Regions from separate parts of the Bacillus sp. FSL H8-0534 genome, predicted to be linked through region 2. Evidence: a T-box and tRNA genes for the amino acid it is inferred to sense, from the RefSeq annotation. Region 2 holds a T-box; the other regions hold tRNA genes.
The links. A T-box is a leader RNA that pairs with one kind of tRNA and senses whether it is charged. The one in region 2 lies ahead of lysS (lysine--tRNA ligase), so its partner is inferred to be a tRNA-Lys.

Region 1 (4,348 bases), 3.3 Mb from region 2:
CTCATACATGTCTTGCGGAAGTAGTTCAGTGGTAGAATACAACCTTGCCAAGGTTGGGGTCGCGGGTTCGAATCCCGTCTTCCGCTCCAATTTTCAATATGACATGCCGGGGTGGCGGAACAGGCAGACGCACAGGACTTAAAATCCTGCGGTGGGTGACCACCGTGCGGGTTCGACCCCCGCCCTCGGCACCATATGCGCCCGTAGCTCAATTGGATAGAGCGTTTGACTACGGATCAAAAGGTTAGGGGTTCGAGTCCTCTCGGGCGCGCTTTTATTAACGGGAAGTGGCTCAGCTTGGTAGAGCACCTGGTTTGGGACCAGGGGGTCGCAGGTTCAAATCCTGTCTTCCCGATATTTTTAAAACATGGGGCCTTAGCTCAGCTGGGAGAGCGCCTGCCTTGCACGCAGGAGGTCAGCGGTTCGATCCCGCTAGGCTCCACTTATAACTTTATTATGGCGGTGTAGCTCAGCTGGCTAGAGCGTACGGTTCATACCCGTGAGGTCGGGGGTTCGATCCCCTCCGCCGCTACCATAAGGGACCTTTAGCTCAGCTGGTTAGAGCAGACGGCTCATAACCGTCCGGTCGTAGGTTCGAGTCCTACAAGGTCCACCATTTAAAGTAAATTCCCTGGAGGTATACCCAAGTCTGGCTGAAGGGATCGGTCTTGAAAACCGACAGGCGGCGAGAGTCGCGCGGGGGTTCGAATCCCTCTACCTCCTCCATTTTTTTAAAAGAATATTGTATCGTCGCGGGGTGGAGCAGTCTGGTAGCTCGTCGGGCTCATAACCCGAAGGTCGCAGGTTCAAATCCTGTCCCCGCAACCAATGGTCCCGTGGTGTAGTGGTTAACATGCCTGCCTGTCACGCAGGAGATCGCCGGTTCGACCCCGGTCGGGACCGCCATTTTACATAAAGGCTCGGTAGCTCAGTCGGTAGAGCAGAGGACTGAAAATCCTCGTGTCGGCGGTTCGATTCCGTCCCGAGCCACCATTTTGAAATAGCAAGCCGGCTTAGCTCAATTGGTAGAGCAACTGACTTGTAATCAGTAGGTTGGGGGTTCAAGTCCTCTAGCCGGCACCACTTTCAAAATGAGCCATTAGCTCAGTTGGTAGAGCATCTGACTTTTAATCAGAGGGTCGAAGGTTCGAGTCCTTCATGGCTCACCATTTTAGTTTCATGCGGGTGTAGTTTAGTGGTAAAACAAGAGCCTTCCAAGCTCTGGTCGAGAGTTCGATTCTCTTCACCCGCTTTTTCCATTGGGGGCCTATAGCTCAGCTGGTTAGAGCGCACGCCTGATAAGCGTGAGGTCGATGGTTCGAGTCCATTTAGGCCCACCATTATTCCGCAGTAGCTCAGTGGTAGAGCTATCGGCTGTTAACCGATCGGTCGTAGGTTCGAGTCCTACCTGCGGAGCCATATTATATAGAGAAGTACCCAAGTGGCTCAAGGGGCTCCCCTGCTAAGGGAGTAGATCGCTAACGCGGTGCGAGGGTTCGAATCCCTTCTTCTCTGCCAGAAACTGGCCCGTTGGTCAAGTGGTTAAGACACCGCCCTTTCACGGCGGTAACACGGGTTCGAATCCCGTACGGGTCATACTTAAAGAGATAGCATAATGTGCTATCTCTTTTTGTTTATAATGATATTTTCTTCAAGAAAAAGCAGACTTATCAAAGTCTGCTTTTTTTATTAAAATTGATAATTTTTGTATACTTTTTTCTTTTTGAGGCGTCTAACTAATAGAAAGGAGAGAGCAATGGCATATGAAAAAGTTGAAGAAATAATTATACAAACGTCTAAGAATATTTATAGATATCTTCTTAAAATCGGTGTAAATGCAGTGGAAGCGGAAAATATTGTTCAAGATACAATCTATAAAGCATTGTTATCTATACCAATGAATAAAAATTAACCAATATTATCATGTCAGCAATATATAAGAGTTTGTATAAAATGAAGAATCGTTCCTTTTGTAACAGAAAGAATTATAACAAATCATATATTTTTATATTGGAACACGCTATAGAATGGAGTGATAGTATGGATTTTGAAACTTTGTATCGAACGTATCAATCCTTAGTTTACTCTGTTGCATACCGCCTGCTTGGCTCTGTTAGTGATGCAGAGGATGTTGCACAGGATATACTCATTAAAAGTCAGCATATGGAGCAAGAACAAATTAGAAATATGAAAGCATATTTAATTAAGGTGACAACAAACCATTGTTTGAATGTACTACAGTCTGCGCGGAAACAGAGAGAAATGTATACAGGAGAATGGCTTCCTGAGCCAGAGATAGATACGGAGAAATTAAATCCAATGGAAACACTACTGCAAACCGAAAGAGTATCCTATGCATTTCTTGTACTGTTAGAGAAGTTAACACCTGTTGAAAGAGCTATATTTGTTTTAAGAGAAGTGTTTAAGTACGAGTATCGTGAAATAGCGGAGCTTTTAAACAAATCAGAGGCAAATTGCCGAAAGATTTTTAGTCGTTGTAAAGAGAAGATAAGGCATGAAGTACCCGTACATCCGCAACAATTGGATCATACAGAAAAGATGATACATACCTTTATCAAAGGCTCAGAAACAGGAAATTTTGAGGGATTTATTAATTTACTGACAGTAGATGCAACACTTGTCACTGACGGAGGCGGTAAAGTACGTGCTGCTATATTTCCGATTATGGGCAAACAGCGTATCCAGATATTTTTGGAGTCTATTGTTTCACGAGGATTCTTCCAATTGGAGCTTCTCCCAACTATCATAAATGGTCAATTTGGTATTTTAGCAAGGAATAAGGGCCGTGCAGAGAAGGCCATATGCTTTGAGTGGGATGAAAGCGGAGAATCCATTAGAAGAATTTACATTGTAGTCAATCCTGATAAACTAAAGCATATTCCAGTTCTATAGCATGTAATTGAAAAAGAGATCTTTTTTTTAGATCTCTTTTTTATTTTGTCACAAATTGAAAAGCTAATTTGTCTTATAAGTGACAGGATATAAAAGGGATGCTTGTATGTTTTCTATTAGAGCTTCTGTCATGAATGAAAATATTTTACGGCAGATAGTAATTTGAAATAATTCATGAAAGACCTTATTAAATATCCTGGTACCAAAGTACAAACTAATTTTATGGAGGGAATATAAGATGGAAACAAGATTTTTAATGGGAAAGGTAAACCCGGAAGGTTATAAGGCAATGGTAGGTTTAGAAAAATACTTGATGACTACAAGTATCGATGAAATATTGAAAGAGCTAATTAAAATCCGTGCTTCTCAAATCAATGGATGTGCGTATTGCATTGATATTCATACGAAAGATGCACGAAAACTAGGGGAAACAGAGCAACGTATTTATGCTCTTAATGCTTGGCGTGAGACACCATTTTTTACGCAGGAAGAACGTGCTGTGCTTGCTTTGACAGAGGCAATTACACTAGTAGCGGAAACGCACGTTCCTGATGAGGTATATGAAGAGGTAAGAAATTTCTTTGAAGAAGAACAAATTGCTGAAATCGTTATGCAGATTGTTACTATTAATGCATGGAATCGAATTGGGGTATCTACCCGTTTAATGCCGGAAAAAAGATAAGGTGGAGATGTTACTAATAGTTTGTAGAGGCACCCTCATACTGTCAACAAACTAAGAAAAAGGATGGTTCCAAAAACGAAAAAATAAGTTATTCTTTCTGGAAATACTGCTGAAAGGATAGCTTTTTCGTTTTTGAGTATAAAGAAATTGTAATGGGAAGGATATAGAGCTTTTGCAAATTATGTATGATCTAATCTTTAATAGGTAAACGATAAAATATAAGGAAATAAGCTTTTCACAATCTAAAGAAAAGGCTTCCATTAAAATCGATTCCACACCTAATATCATAACTTTCTACTGTCTGTGAGAAAGTTCACAAATAGGTCATAATTTGTGAATATATTCACAATGAATCGTGCTACAATATGAATGTAAAGAAGTTAAACAACATTAAATTAGTATTTTAATTAATTACTTAAACAATAATAAAAAAAATAAATGTGAACAATAGAGAGGGGAATTTACCATGAAAAAAGGTATCAATCGTGTAGTATTAGTAGGAACAGGTGCAGTAGGTTGTAGTTATGCTTACTCAATGATTAACCAAGGTGTAGCTGAAGAATTTGTACTTGTGGATGTAAATGAGGCTAAAGCGGAAGGGGAAGCAATGGACTTAAGCCATGCGGTACCATTCTCTCCATCACCAACAAAAGTTTGGAGCGGTAGTTATGCAGATTGCAAAGATGCAGATTTAGTTGTTATCACTGCTGGATTACCACAAAAGCCAGGTGAAACTCGTTTAGATTTAGTTGA
Region 2 (4,348 bases):
TTATTCCTTATAATGAAAGCGATGTCGATTTATTAGCACGCTTAATCCGTGCTGAGGCTGAAGGTGAAGGTAGACAAGGCGAACAGCTTGTCGGCTGCGTTGTAGTAAACCGCGTTTTTTGTGACTGCTTAGACTTTAAACAATTACGTACCGTAAGTGATGCGGTATATCAAACTCCAGGTGGATTTGAAGCTGTACAATACGGATATTTTTATCAACGTGCTCGTGACTCAGAAAAAGAAATTGCAAGACGTGTGTTACAAGGTGAATGGCGCTGGCCAGCAAGATGGTCCCTTTGGTATTTCCGGCCGACTGGTGCTTGTCCACCGGAATGGTATAATCAACCATTTGCAGGGCAATTTAAAAGCCATTGTTTTTATGAACCAATCGGGGATGAATGCCCGAAAATGTATACGCGATAATAACTTTATAAAATTCACCACATTCTATTAGTTACAACCTTAAGAATTCAAGGACGCGCATATACAAGTCCTTGAATTCTTAGTTATACTATTAATCACCTCAAACACAGCTTGATAATATAATTTGTGTTTGAGTTAGTATTCTACTCTACTTAGTTACAAAAATCCAATAAGGACACTATTTTCTCGGCACCTATTACAGATATAAGTAACGGTATCCGTGGACCACTTGGCTGATTGATAACAAGTCTATAAATGATTCTAAAAAGTAATTTTTGATTCTCTTTCATTATCTTTTTACTTTCATTATGACAAATTTCATATATCTGTTCCATTATCTTTGGACTATCCGCATTTGTAGGAACTATTTCACAAACTTCTAAAACCCACCTTTTCTGTACCTCTTCCAATGTTTCGTAAAACTCCCAATTCTTTTCTTTATTTACTTCAATCATTTTTTGCGGTTGTAAATTTCGAATCCAGTATTCCACACGATTACTTATTTTCATAATGTCAATCAAGCTATAATCTGCATCCACTTTCGCTAATATCTCTTGTAAAATATGAGTATCAAAGTTCACTAATGGCAAGACGCCTGCTACTTGATTAAATTTTGGTAAGCTGGCATTTTCATCACTAACGCCGGAAAGCCTAATTACATCACGGAACTCTTCATTATTTAACTTATTATTTTGACAACCTTCTTTATATCTTTCATACTCAGTATAATTCCGAATCACATCCTCATCCATACCAATATGAAATGCTGCATTTGGTTTATATTTTGAAAACATAAATAGAATGACTTCTGGCAAATACACATTTAATAATTCACTTGGAGTAATGATATTCCCAGCAGAACTTGACATTTTTTGATTATTACCTTTTATTCCAATGAAATCATAGGCAACATAATTCGGTGCCTCATAATTGAAAATTTTACTAGCTATCTCCTTTGAAACATTATAACTACCTGTTTCGGCTGAATGATCTCTCCCACCCGGTTCAAAAATCACATCTTCTATCATCCATCTCATCGGCCAATCAATTTTCCAATTTAATTTCATGTGACTCGTTTGCGTTACTGATAATACATTATGACTCCCACATTCACACTCATATCGGATTGTTTCCGATGTTTCATCAAAATTTGTTATTTTTGTTGAATCTTTCCCGCATTGCTCACAATATAGCGTAATTGGATAAAAAATCTCCCGCTCATCTTCAGATGGTTCACTCGTTTTGAATTTCATTAATACGTCGTAGATTTCTTTTCTTCTTTTTAATGCTTGAAGTATATGTTGATTATATCTCCCAGTTCTATATTCTTCATGTTGATAAATAAACTCCACATCAATACCAAAAGTTTCTAATGATTTTTCAAATTCTTTTTCAAAATGCTCTGCATACGATTTATGGCAACCATATGGATCTGGAATATCACAATATGGCATACCAATATATTTCTCAAATGATGAATCAACGTTTTTCGGAACCTTTCTAAATCGGTCGTAGTCATCCCATGAAAATATAAATCGTGTCTTTTTTCCTAAATCTTGAAGTGCTCTTACAACAAAATAGGTCGTTATTATTTCTCGAAAATTACCAATATGAACAGACCCCGAAGGACTAATTCCGGATGCACATACAAACGTCTCTTTATTTGGATGTTTTTGAATAAGTTCATGCGCGATTTGATATGCCCAGTGCATATAATTCACCTCTTATTAATTTTTTATTTACTCTTCCACTTCCTTTTCAAAACAAAAAAACTCCCACCCCCAAGATTATTCATCTTGAGGACGAGAGTTGTTCACTTCGTGGTACCACCTCAGTTTATTAATATGTCACCATATTAATCTCTTCAGGTACGGCAATCATTTGCTTATACCCTATCTCTATAACGGGAGAACCCGTCGCATTATCCCTAAACAAGTTAGTTCTATGCGCAGCTCCAAGTCTTTTTTCATTAAGATTTTTACCCCTCCTTCTCAGCTACCGGAGTTCTCTGTATGCAATCATTCTTAACTACTCTTCTCTTCATTGCCACTTTTGTTATAAGTTATTTTCCATATAATAATTTATAATGTTATCGTTGTCAAATTTCTCCAAATTAAAGGGTTTGCTACCATTTTCATCGAATATATATAGGTTATCTTTATAGAAAGGAGAAAAATACATTGTTAGGAAAATTAGAATTAGTTATCGATGCTAAAGCAAACTTAGGAGAAGGCCCTTGTTGGGATGAAGAAAAACAAATATTATACTGGGTTGATATTTTAGGGAAAAAGGTATGCATTTATAACCCTATTACAAATATAAATCGTAAAATTTCATTAGACCAACAAATTGGATGTGTCGTTCAAGATGCATCTGGCGGAGTTATATTAGCAATGGAGCGTGGTTTCCATTCTCTTAATCTTGAAACAGAGGAATTAAAACTTATTCATAACCCGGAGTCTCACCTGCCAGAAAATCGCTTTAACGATGGAAAGTGCGATCCCGCTGGTCGCTTTTGGGCTGGCACTACCGATTTATATGGAGTCAGCGCAGCTGGTTCTTTATATTTCTTGGATACTGATTTTAGTGTAAAAAAGCAATTAGAACATGTAAATACATCCAATGGTTTAGCCTGGTCACCCGACCAGCGGTATCTTTATTTCATTGACACACCTACTAAAAAAGTCACTCGTTTTGATTATGATATACACACTGGAACAATTAGTAACCCAATAGATATCATTATTATTCCTAATAGTGAAGGATTACCTGATGGAATGACAATTGATGAGGAAGGCTGTTTGTGGATTGCACATTGGGGCGGTGCTAAAATCACAAGATGGAATCCAATGACTGGCGAAAAAATTCTAACAGTTCCTGTTCCTGCACTCAATGTAACTTCCTGTACATTTGGAGGACCTGACTTAACAGAATTATATATTACTACTGCTAGGACAAGAATGAACCAAGATCAATTAGAAGTTTATCCATATGCTGGTGGCGTATTCCGAATAAAAACACAGGTTAAAGGGTGTCCAACTTATCAGTTTAATCATAAGAAATCGCAGGTAAAAAAATGAATCGAATAGAGTACATTAGACAAGGAAAAAAAGTATCATGACCTTTGTTATGAAGAATCGCTTTCAAAATTCTCCCTCCTTATTTTTTTATTTTAATAAACATCCATTTACCTTCAAAATATTCCGTACTTTCGGTTTGAATTTCGCATGATTAATGGGCAAAAAAAGCCTACCACTTAATCATATTTACAGTGGTAGGCTTTAGATATACTTTTATATGTTTTAAAAGAAGGGACAATCTATTTGATCAATAAATTCCCAAGATTTATTTTCTACACATTCGGCAGGTCCTTTCTTTTCCATTGACACTTTTCTAAGAGGATTTACTTCAAATTTAAACATAGAAGTAGGTTCAATATACATGGAAAAAACATAGCTGCTAGGTAAAGTTTTAGATACATCAATATCGCCTACTTGTTTAAACAATTGCTGGGCACCGTATAAAAAAAATTTTGTTACATCAGATTGCTTATTAATCCATGCGATCATTTCAGAAGATACAGATTTATTTAAATGGATTTTTACCCGATCACCACGCTTATACCGCTTGCGCCCCATACTCACACCAACTAACTAATTGTTAAATTCGTAAATCCCAATTCTTTTTGTTTATGTTCTCTATACCGTGGTGAACATGTGTAAACTAATAATCCACGTGCATTTGTAAATAGAGGGTTATCTACAAATATTACATTTTTCAAACGACCTTTTTGTTTTAAAATAAGTTGCAAACTGTTTTTAATGATGACAGCGCCCCCGCCATAGATAAATACATACGGATCATCTTTCATATCATCAATTTTATTAATAATATCCGTTGCAACTCGTGCAGCTAATCCTAGAAAT
Region 3 (4,348 bases), 2.5 Mb from region 2:
GTCGAACTTTTCTTGTAAAGCGGTATAATATAACTCATTATTATACTCTTTTTTTAAAATAAAAAAAGCAGCATTTCAGCTGCTTTTCTTACATTTATTTTAGTTTTTCACCGAATAAAGAACCCATTAAAGCTACCGCTGTTGTTGCCGTTCTATTTTTCTCATCTAAAATCGGATTTACTTCAACAAACTCAGCAGATGTAATGATATCAGCCTCCGATAACATTTCCATCGCTAAATGACTTTCACGATATGATAATCCACCAGTTACAGGTGTTCCAACTCCTGGTGCATCATGTGGATCAAGTCCATCTAAATCTAATGATAAATGAACACCATCTGTATGAGATAAATATGCAATCGTTTCTTCCATAACGGCAGTCATTCCCATACGATCAATTTCATGCATTGTAAACACTTTAATTCCTTCATTACGAATGAATTCTTTTTCACCTTCATCTAACGCGCGCGCACCGATAATAACAACGTTTTCCTTTTTAACCTTTGGATACGCTTCATATAAATTAACGAGTGAAGGATGTCCATAACCTAAACTTGCTGCAAGTGACATACCATGAATGTTTCCAGATGGTGATGTCTCTTCCGTATTTAAATCCCCATGTGCATCGTACCAAATAATACCTAAATTTTTATAGTTCTTTGCCACCCCTGCAAGTGTCCCGATAGCAATACTATGGTCACCACCTAATACAAGTGGAAAACGACCTTTTTCTATAATATGATCAACCTTACTTGCTAATTCATCACAAACATGTGCAACTTGTGTAAGGTTTCTTAATTTTGTATTTTCATCTATTTCCTGTTCTCTTTCAATACATAGGTCTCCGATATCTTCTACGTCATACCCAATATTTTGAATTCGTTCAATTACTCCTGCATAACGAATTGCACTTGGTCCCATATCAACCCCACGACGCATTTGCCCTAAGTCCATTGGAACTCCAACGATTGAAATTTCTTTCTTCATAGATAGTCTCCCCCTTTTATGCCTTCACTAAATATTTTAAATCTTTTCTATAGTCTGACTCAACTCGACATTTTTTTGTATGTATATGCACCTTATTCACCCATATCTACGTAGAAACCAATATCCTAAAGCTATTTTATGTATAAAACGAAACGCCTCCCAGGAAACCTCATTACACATGTATTCATAAATAATTGAAAGTAAAAAAACGCCTCCTATATTAGAGACGTCTTTCTGATGCTATTTTCCATACAGATGCGATATTTCGTGCGGACATTTCAATATTTTCCTTTGCTGTTATATATGCTTCCTCTAATGTCATTGGACTTGATGTGGCAGCAAACACAGCATCTATTCCTTCTTTATAAACTGAAATGTGATTAGGGAGCACGGAACCCCCAATAGCTATAACGGGTATATGAAGTTTCTTTGCCCGTCTAGCAATTCCAACTGGAGCTTTTCCATAAGCTGTTTGTACATCTATCCTTCCTTCACCTGTAAGAACTAGATCCGCTTCTTTTATATGTTCATCAAAATTTGTATAATCTAATACAATTTCAATTCCTTTTCTTAATTCCCCTTGTAGTACAGCAGCAACAGCAGCGCCTAATCCCCCCGCAGCTCCTGCACCTGCAATCTCTTCCACATCAATATGTAAATATTTTTTTAATACATGGGCATAACGCTTTAAGTTATCATCTAACTGTGCAATCATTTCTGCACTTGCTCCCTTTTGTTTTGCAAATACAAAAGATGCTCCTTTTTGTCCTGTCAAAGGATTATCTACATCACACGCCGCTTCTAGTTTTACATGTGCTAAACGAGAATCCAACTTCAATAAATCTAAAGAATCAATAGAATGTAAATTTCCACCGACAGGTTCTATTACTCGTCCATCTTTCTCTAAAAATTTTACACCTAAGGCAGAGAGCATTCCGGCACCCCCATCGTTCGTAGCACTTCCGCCAAGACCTAAAATGATGTGCTGTACGCCTTTATCCAGTGCATCTAATATAAGCTCTCCCGTTCCTTTTGTTGTTGTAATAAGAGGATTTCGCTTTTTAACTGAAACATGCTGTAATCCTGATGCTGCTGCCATTTCAATAAACGCTGTTCTTTTGTCTTGAGAAATGCCGTAAAATGCTTCTACACGCTCACCAAGTGGACCTGTTACATGAAGTGGAATAATCTTTCCCCCTGTAGCATCAACAAGGGACTGGACTGTACCTTCTCCTCCATCTCCAATCGGGACTTTTACATACTCAGCTTCAGGAAAAATTTTAGTAAATCCTTTTTCAATAGCCTTACATACCTCTATCGCTCGTAAGCTTTCTTTATATGAATCAGATGCAATAACAATTTTCAACACCGATCCCTCCATTCCCCTTATTCCAACACACTTCAATTCAAATGGTATATTTCACTCTATCTTTCTATTGTAAACGAAATGAATGGAAACTCATCCTTATTAAGCAAGATAGACAAAAAACCTTACATCAAAAGATGTAAGGTTTTTTCTAATTTATAATGGAGCCTAGCGGGATCGAACCGCTGACCTCCTGCGTGCAAGGCAGGCGCTCTCCCAGCTGAGCTAAGGCCCCGAAGTAAAAAAGCGGAAGACGGGATTCGAACCCGCGACCCCAACCTTGGCAAGGTTGTATTCTACCACTGAACTACTTCCGCGAAAATGGTGAGCCATGAAGGACTCGAACCTTCGACCCTCTGATTAAAAGTCAGATGCTCTACCAACTGAGCTAATGGCTCGTAAATGGCTGGGCTAGCTGGATTCGAACCAGCGCATGACGGAGTCAAAGTCCGTTGCCTTACCGCTTGGCTATAGCCCATTAATATTTACTAGTATGGTTGTCTTTTCAAAAAAATAAACCTTTTCAGGTTGTTTTTTTGAAAATGGTGGAGGGGGGCAGATTCGAACTGCCGAACCCGAAGGAGCGGATTTACAGTCCGCCGCGTTTAGCCACTTCGCTACCCCTCCGACATTATAAAATATATGGTGGAGGATGACGGGATCGAACCGCCGACCCCCTGCTTGTAAGGCAGGTGCTCTCCCAGCTGAGCTAATCCTCCAAAAGTGGTGACCCGTACGGGATTCGAACCCGTGTTACCGCCGTGAAAGGGCGGTGTCTTAACCACTTGACCAACGGGCCAAAAAAAATTAAAACTGTTCCCAAGCTTCCAACCGGGCTTGAACCGGTGACCTCTTCCTTACCATGGAAGTGCTCTACCAGCTGAGCTATGGAAGCATAATGGCTCCGCAGGTAGGACTCGAACCTACGACCGATCGGTTAACAGCCGATAGCTCTACCACTGAGCTACTGCGGAATAATATTGCCTGGCAACGTCCTACTCTCACAGGGACAAGGTCCCAACTACCATCGGCGCTAGAGAGCTTAACTTCCGTGTTCGGTATGGGAACGGGTGTGACCTCTCTGCCATCATTACCAGACTTATTTCATTTGAGACAATCATTATTATACTTGATTCATTTAAAATGTCAACAAGTTTTTTTATGTTCTCTCAAAACTAGATAACATTTGCTTCATATTATATGGTTAAGTCCTCGATCTATTAGTATTCGTCAGCTCCACATGTCACCATGCTTCCACCTCGAACCTATCAACCTGATCATCTTTCAGGGATCTTACTAGCTTACGCTATGGGAAATCTCATCTTGAGGGGGGCTTCATGCTTAGATGCTTTCAGCACTTATCCCTTCCGCACATAGCTACCCAGCTATGCCCTTGGCAGAACAACTGGTACACCAGCGGTGCGTCCATCCCGGTCCTCTCGTACTAAGGACAGCTCCTCTCAAATTTCCTACGCCCACGACGGATAGGGACCGAACTGTCTCACGACGTTCTGAACCCAGCTCGCGTACCGCTTTAATGGGCGAACAGCCCAACCCTTGGGACCGACTACAGCCCCAGGATGCGATGAGCCGACATCGAGGTGCCAAACCTCCCCGTCGATGTGGACTCTTGGGGGAGATAAGCCTGTTATCCCCGGGGTAGCTTTTATCCGTTGAGCGATGGCCCTTCCATGCGGAACCACCGGATCACTAAGCCCGACTTTCGTCCCTGCTCGACTTGTAGGTCTCGCAGTCAAGCTCCCTTATGCCTTTGCACTCTACGAATGATTTCCAACCATTCTGAGGGAACCTTTGGGCGCCTCCGTTACACTTTAGGAGGCGACCGCCCCAGTCAAACTGCCCACCTGACACTGTCTCCCGGGTCGATAAGACCCGTAGGTTAGAATTTCAATACAGTCAGGGCGGTATCCCACCAGCGCCTCCACCGAAGCTAGCGCTCCGGCTTCAAAGGCTCCCGCCTATCCTGTACAAAC
Region 4 (4,348 bases), 1.9 Mb from region 2:
GGGAAGCTCCTTATGGAGCGAAGTCTTTGATTCCCCGCTGCCAAGAAAAGCTTCTAGCGAGATAAAAGGTGCCTGTACCGCAAACCGACACAGGTAGGCGAGGAGAGAATCCTAAGGTGTGCGAGAGAACTCTGGTTAAGGAACTCGGCAAAATGACCCCGTAACTTCGGGAGAAGGGGTGCTTTCTTAACGGAAAGCCGCAGTGAATAGGCCCAAGCGACTGTTTAGCAAAAACACAGGTCTCTGCGAAGCCGTAAGGCGAAGTATAGGGGCTGACACCTGCCCGGTGCTGGAAGGTTAAGGAGAGGGGTTAGCGTAAGCGAAGCTCTGAACTGAAGCCCCAGTAAACGGCGGCCGTAACTATAACGGTCCTAAGGTAGCGAAATTCCTTGTCGGGTAAGTTCCGACCCGCACGAAAGGTGTAACGATTTGGGCACTGTCTCAACCAGAGACTCGGTGAAATTATAGTACCTGTGAAGATGCAGGTTACCCGCGACAGGACGGAAAGACCCCGTGGAGCTTTACTGTAGCCTGATATTGAATTTTGGTACAGTTTGTACAGGATAGGCGGGAGCCTTTGAAGCCGGAGCGCTAGCTTCGGTGGAGGCGCTGGTGGGATACCGCCCTGACTGTATTGAAATTCTAACCTACGGGTCTTATCGACCCGGGAGACAGTGTCAGGTGGGCAGTTTGACTGGGGCGGTCGCCTCCTAAAGTGTAACGGAGGCGCCCAAAGGTTCCCTCAGAATGGTTGGAAATCATTCGTAGAGTGCAAAGGCATAAGGGAGCTTGACTGCGAGACCTACAAGTCGAGCAGGGACGAAAGTCGGGCTTAGTGATCCGGTGGTTCCGCATGGAAGGGCCATCGCTCAACGGATAAAAGCTACCCCGGGGATAACAGGCTTATCTCCCCCAAGAGTCCACATCGACGGGGAGGTTTGGCACCTCGATGTCGGCTCATCGCATCCTGGGGCTGTAGTCGGTCCCAAGGGTTGGGCTGTTCGCCCATTAAAGCGGTACGCGAGCTGGGTTCAGAACGTCGTGAGACAGTTCGGTCCCTATCCGTCGTGGGCGTAGGAAATTTGAGAGGAGCTGTCCTTAGTACGAGAGGACCGGGATGGACGCACCGCTGGTGTACCAGTTGTTCTGCCAAGGGCATAGCTGGGTAGCTATGTGCGGAAGGGATAAGTGCTGAAAGCATCTAAGCATGAAGCCCCCCTCAAGATGAGATTTCCCATAGCGTAAGCTAGTAAGATCCCTGAAAGATGATCAGGTTGATAGGTTCGAGGTGGAAGCATGGTGACATGTGGAGCTGACGAATACTAATAGATCGAGGACTTAACCATATAATATGAAGCAAATGTTATCTAGTTTTGAGAGAACATAAAAAAACTTATTGACTTTTTTAATCAATTAAGTATAATAGTGTTTGTCTCAAGTGAATATAGTCTGGTAATGATGGCAGAGAGGTCACACCCGTTCCCATACCGAACACGGAAGTTAAGCTCTCTAGCGCCGATGGTAGTTGGGGCCTTGCCCCTGTGAGAGTAGGACGTTGCCAGGCAAATGGAGGATTAGCTCAGCTGGGAGAGCACCTGCCTTACAAGCAGGGGGTCGGCGGTTCGATCCCGTCATCCTCCACCATATAATGTCGGAGGGGTAGCGAAGTGGCTAAACGCGGCGGACTGTAAATCCGCTCCTTCGGGTTCGGCAGTTCGAATCTGCCCCCCTCCACCATTCTTAATTAATGGGCTATAGCCAAGCGGTAAGGCAACGGACTTTGACTCCGTCATGCGCTGGTTCGAATCCAGCTAGCCCAGCCATTAAGAGCCATTAGCTCAGTTGGTAGAGCATCTGACTTTTAATCAGAGGGTCGAAGGTTCGAGTCCTTCATGGCTCACCATTCTTTAAAAAAATATGCGGGTGTGGCGGAATTGGCAGACGCACCAGACTTAGGATCTGGCGCCTTTGGCGTGGGGGTTCGACTCCCTTCACCCGCACTTTTAATAAAATATCTCATACATGTCTTGCGGAAGTAGTTCAGTGGTAGAATACAACCTTGCCAAGGTTGGGGTCGCGGGTTCGAATCCCGTCTTCCGCTCCAATTTTCAATATGACATGCCGGGGTGGCGGAACAGGCAGACGCACAGGACTTAAAATCCTGCGGTGGGTGACCACCGTGCGGGTTCGACCCCCGCCCTCGGCACCATATGCGCCCGTAGCTCAATTGGATAGAGCGTTTGACTACGGATCAAAAGGTTAGGGGTTCGAGTCCTCTCGGGCGCGCTTTTATTAACGGGAAGTGGCTCAGCTTGGTAGAGCACCTGGTTTGGGACCAGGGGGTCGCAGGTTCAAATCCTGTCTTCCCGATATTTTTAAAACATGGGGCCTTAGCTCAGCTGGGAGAGCGCCTGCCTTGCACGCAGGAGGTCAGCGGTTCGATCCCGCTAGGCTCCACTTTGGTTATTTATTGGAGGTATACCCAAGTCTGGCTGAAGGGATCGGTCTTGAAAACCGACAGGCGGCGAGAGTCGCGCGGGGGTTCGAATCCCTCTACCTCCTCCATTTTATAATAATTAAAATGGAATGATTGGATAGTTAATAAAAACTATTAGATGTACAAAGATAACTAAAAGATATAATTAATATTTATTTCATGGAGGTATACCCAAGTTCGGCTGAAGGGATCGGTCTTGAAAACCGACAGGCGGCGAGAGTCGCGCGGGGGTTCGAATCCCTCTACCTCCTCCATTTTTTAAAATAATATAATACCGTCGCGGGGTGGAGCAGTTCGGTAGCTCGTCGGGCTCATAACCCGAAGGTCGCAGGTTCAAATCCTGTCCCCGCAACCAAATGGTCCCGTGGTGTAGTGGTTAACATGCCTGCCTGTCACGCAGGAGATCGCCGGTTCGACCCCGGTCGGGACCGCCATTTATATAAAGGCTCGGTAGCTCAGTCGGTAGAGCAGAGGACTGAAAATCCTCGTGTCGGCGGTTCGATTCCGTCCCGAGCCATATTTTTTTTTGACAAGCCGGCTTAGCTCAATTGGTAGAGCAACTGACTTGTAATCAGTAGGTTGGGGGTTCAAGTCCTCTAGCCGGCACCACTTAGGGGCATAGTTTAAAGGTAGAACAGAGGTCTCCAAAACCTCCAGTGTGGGTTCGATTCCTACTGCCCCTGTAAGAAATATGGGCCTATAGCTCAGCTGGTTAGAGCGCACGCCTGATAAGCGTGAGGTCGATGGTTCGAGTCCATTTAGGCCCACCATATTCCGCAGTAGCTCAGTGGTAGAGCTATCGGCTGTTAACCGATCGGTCGTAGGTTCGAGTCCTACCTGCGGAGCCATGGCCCGTTGGTCAAGCGGTTAAGACACCGCCCTTTCACGGCGGTAACACGGGTTCGAATCCCGTACGGGTCATAAAAAAGAGTCAGCAATTAGCTGGCTCTTTTTTTCTTATGAAAAATATAATGTGAAGTTACGTTCTTTTCTAATATACGATATCGTCAATCCAAAATCCCTCTATTTATTATGAAATAAATAGAGGGATTTTGGAAAAACTATAGTATGTATAAAAAGGAGGGAATAGAGCTACATGACAACAGTTAGAGAATTTATGAGTACCGATATTGTGCAATGTACACCGCTAGATAATGTATATGAAGCTGCTGTGAAAATGAAAGAAGAGGCCATTGGGATGATTCCAATTGTAGAGAATAATCAAGTGGTTGGTCTTGTCACAGATCGTGATTTAGTTGTTCGTGGAATTGCTGAGAAACATCCTGGGTCTAATAAAATTACAAATGTCATGACAACAGAAATTGTTTCCGTATCTCCTGATGACCCTATTGAAAATGCTACAGAGTTAATGGCACAGCATCAAATCAGGAGACTACCTGTAGTTGAGAATGGAGAGCTTGTTGGGATGTTAGCGCTAGGTGATTTAGCAATAGCAGAGAAAGCTGATGATCAAGCTGGATTTGCTTTAAGTGAGATTTCCGAGCATACAGAATAACGAATAGATGCAGATTATTTTCAGGCTACAACATACAGTGTATTTAGGTGCTAGAGAATAGGTAAGAGTGGATACGTTTTATTCCGCATTAACGGGCAGTAAGCCCCCCACCTCAAGGTTCAGAGTGAAGCAAGGAAGATAGGTGAGGGATAACTGCCTGTAAAAGCCCGATTGGTGAGGACTTTCCATCAGTGGTGGATGAAGAAAATCCCTACTGATGGAAGTTTCACTTTATTAATACTGCAAGCAAAATTATATTGTTATTAAAACGTATCCAAAATGTTAGGCATAGATGTATATAAGGTGTAAAGATGCTTAACTAAGTATATATGAAG

Region 1: it encodes a tRNA-Lys, which carries the amino acid that the T-box ahead of lysS (lysine--tRNA ligase) is inferred to sense. The anticodon was not compared.
Region 3: it encodes a tRNA-Lys, which carries the amino acid that the T-box ahead of lysS (lysine--tRNA ligase) is inferred to sense. The anticodon was not compared.
Region 4: it encodes a tRNA-Lys, which carries the amino acid that the T-box ahead of lysS (lysine--tRNA ligase) is inferred to sense. The anticodon was not compared.

Annotation. Positions count from the first base shown of each region.
Region 1 is NZ_JBBOUC010000001.1:3,794,965-3,799,312, forward strand. It holds tRNA gene MHH71_RS19160 (tRNA-Gly) at 15-89, shown strand; tRNA gene MHH71_RS19165 (tRNA-Leu) at 106-194, shown strand; tRNA gene MHH71_RS19170 (tRNA-Arg) at 198-271, shown strand; tRNA gene MHH71_RS19175 (tRNA-Pro) at 282-355, shown strand; tRNA gene MHH71_RS19180 (tRNA-Ala) at 370-442, shown strand; tRNA gene MHH71_RS19185 (tRNA-Met) at 459-535, shown strand; tRNA gene MHH71_RS19190 (tRNA-Ile) at 540-616, shown strand; tRNA gene MHH71_RS19195 (tRNA-Ser) at 634-726, shown strand; tRNA gene MHH71_RS19200 (tRNA-Met) at 752-828, shown strand; tRNA gene MHH71_RS19205 (tRNA-Asp) at 831-906, shown strand; tRNA gene MHH71_RS19210 (tRNA-Phe) at 918-993, shown strand; tRNA gene MHH71_RS19215 (tRNA-Thr) at 1,008-1,083, shown strand; tRNA gene MHH71_RS19220 (tRNA-Lys) at 1,094-1,169, shown strand; tRNA gene MHH71_RS19225 (tRNA-Gly) at 1,182-1,252, shown strand; tRNA gene MHH71_RS19230 (tRNA-Ile) at 1,264-1,340, shown strand; tRNA gene MHH71_RS19235 (tRNA-Asn) at 1,345-1,419, shown strand; tRNA gene MHH71_RS19240 (tRNA-Ser) at 1,428-1,518, shown strand; tRNA gene MHH71_RS19245 (tRNA-Glu) at 1,525-1,596, shown strand; gene MHH71_RS19250 (hypothetical protein) at 1,757-1,912, shown strand; gene MHH71_RS19255 (RNA polymerase sigma-70 factor) at 2,041-2,913, shown strand; gene MHH71_RS19260 (carboxymuconolactone decarboxylase family protein) at 3,152-3,595, shown strand; gene MHH71_RS19265 (L-lactate dehydrogenase) at 4,062-4,348, shown strand, end outside.
Region 2 is NZ_JBBOUC010000001.1:446,571-450,918, reverse strand. It holds gene MHH71_RS02545 (cell wall hydrolase) at 1-422, shown strand, start outside; gene lysS (lysine--tRNA ligase) at 575-2,134, opposite strand; T-box leader at 2,218-2,475, opposite strand; gene MHH71_RS02535 (SMP-30/gluconolactonase/LRE family protein) at 2,603-3,502, shown strand; gene MHH71_RS02530 (hypothetical protein) at 3,725-4,060, opposite strand; gene MHH71_RS02525 (ParM/StbA family protein) at 4,072-4,348, opposite strand, start outside.
Region 3 is NZ_JBBOUC010000001.1:2,960,169-2,964,516, forward strand. It holds gene rocF (arginase) at 95-988, opposite strand; gene MHH71_RS15075 (glycerate kinase) at 1,209-2,354, opposite strand; tRNA gene MHH71_RS15080 (tRNA-Ala) at 2,517-2,589, opposite strand; tRNA gene MHH71_RS15085 (tRNA-Gly) at 2,600-2,671, opposite strand; tRNA gene MHH71_RS15090 (tRNA-Lys) at 2,677-2,752, opposite strand; tRNA gene MHH71_RS15095 (tRNA-Gln) at 2,758-2,832, opposite strand; tRNA gene MHH71_RS15100 (tRNA-Tyr) at 2,898-2,981, opposite strand; tRNA gene MHH71_RS15105 (tRNA-Val) at 2,998-3,073, opposite strand; tRNA gene MHH71_RS15110 (tRNA-Glu) at 3,079-3,153, opposite strand; tRNA gene MHH71_RS15115 (tRNA-Thr) at 3,177-3,249, opposite strand; tRNA gene MHH71_RS15120 (tRNA-Asn) at 3,254-3,328, opposite strand; rRNA gene rrf (5S ribosomal RNA) at 3,337-3,452, opposite strand; rRNA gene MHH71_RS15130 (23S ribosomal RNA) at 3,555-4,348, opposite strand, start outside.
Region 4 is NZ_JBBOUC010000001.1:2,367,453-2,371,800, reverse strand. It holds rRNA gene MHH71_RS12290 (23S ribosomal RNA) at 1-1,346, shown strand, start outside; rRNA gene rrf (5S ribosomal RNA) at 1,449-1,564, shown strand; tRNA gene MHH71_RS12280 (tRNA-Val) at 1,569-1,644, shown strand; tRNA gene MHH71_RS12275 (tRNA-Tyr) at 1,654-1,737, shown strand; tRNA gene MHH71_RS12270 (tRNA-Gln) at 1,749-1,823, shown strand; tRNA gene MHH71_RS12265 (tRNA-Lys) at 1,828-1,903, shown strand; tRNA gene MHH71_RS12260 (tRNA-Leu) at 1,920-2,000, shown strand; tRNA gene MHH71_RS12255 (tRNA-Gly) at 2,030-2,104, shown strand; tRNA gene MHH71_RS12250 (tRNA-Leu) at 2,121-2,209, shown strand; tRNA gene MHH71_RS12245 (tRNA-Arg) at 2,213-2,286, shown strand; tRNA gene MHH71_RS12240 (tRNA-Pro) at 2,297-2,370, shown strand; tRNA gene MHH71_RS12235 (tRNA-Ala) at 2,385-2,457, shown strand; tRNA gene MHH71_RS12230 (tRNA-Ser) at 2,473-2,565, shown strand; tRNA gene MHH71_RS12225 (tRNA-Ser) at 2,659-2,751, shown strand; tRNA gene MHH71_RS12220 (tRNA-Met) at 2,776-2,852, shown strand; tRNA gene MHH71_RS12215 (tRNA-Asp) at 2,856-2,931, shown strand; tRNA gene MHH71_RS12210 (tRNA-Phe) at 2,942-3,014, shown strand; tRNA gene MHH71_RS12205 (tRNA-Thr) at 3,031-3,106, shown strand; tRNA gene MHH71_RS12200 (tRNA-Trp) at 3,110-3,180, shown strand; tRNA gene MHH71_RS12195 (tRNA-Ile) at 3,191-3,267, shown strand; tRNA gene MHH71_RS12190 (tRNA-Asn) at 3,271-3,345, shown strand; tRNA gene MHH71_RS12185 (tRNA-Glu) at 3,347-3,418, shown strand; gene MHH71_RS12180 (CBS domain-containing protein) at 3,594-4,013, shown strand.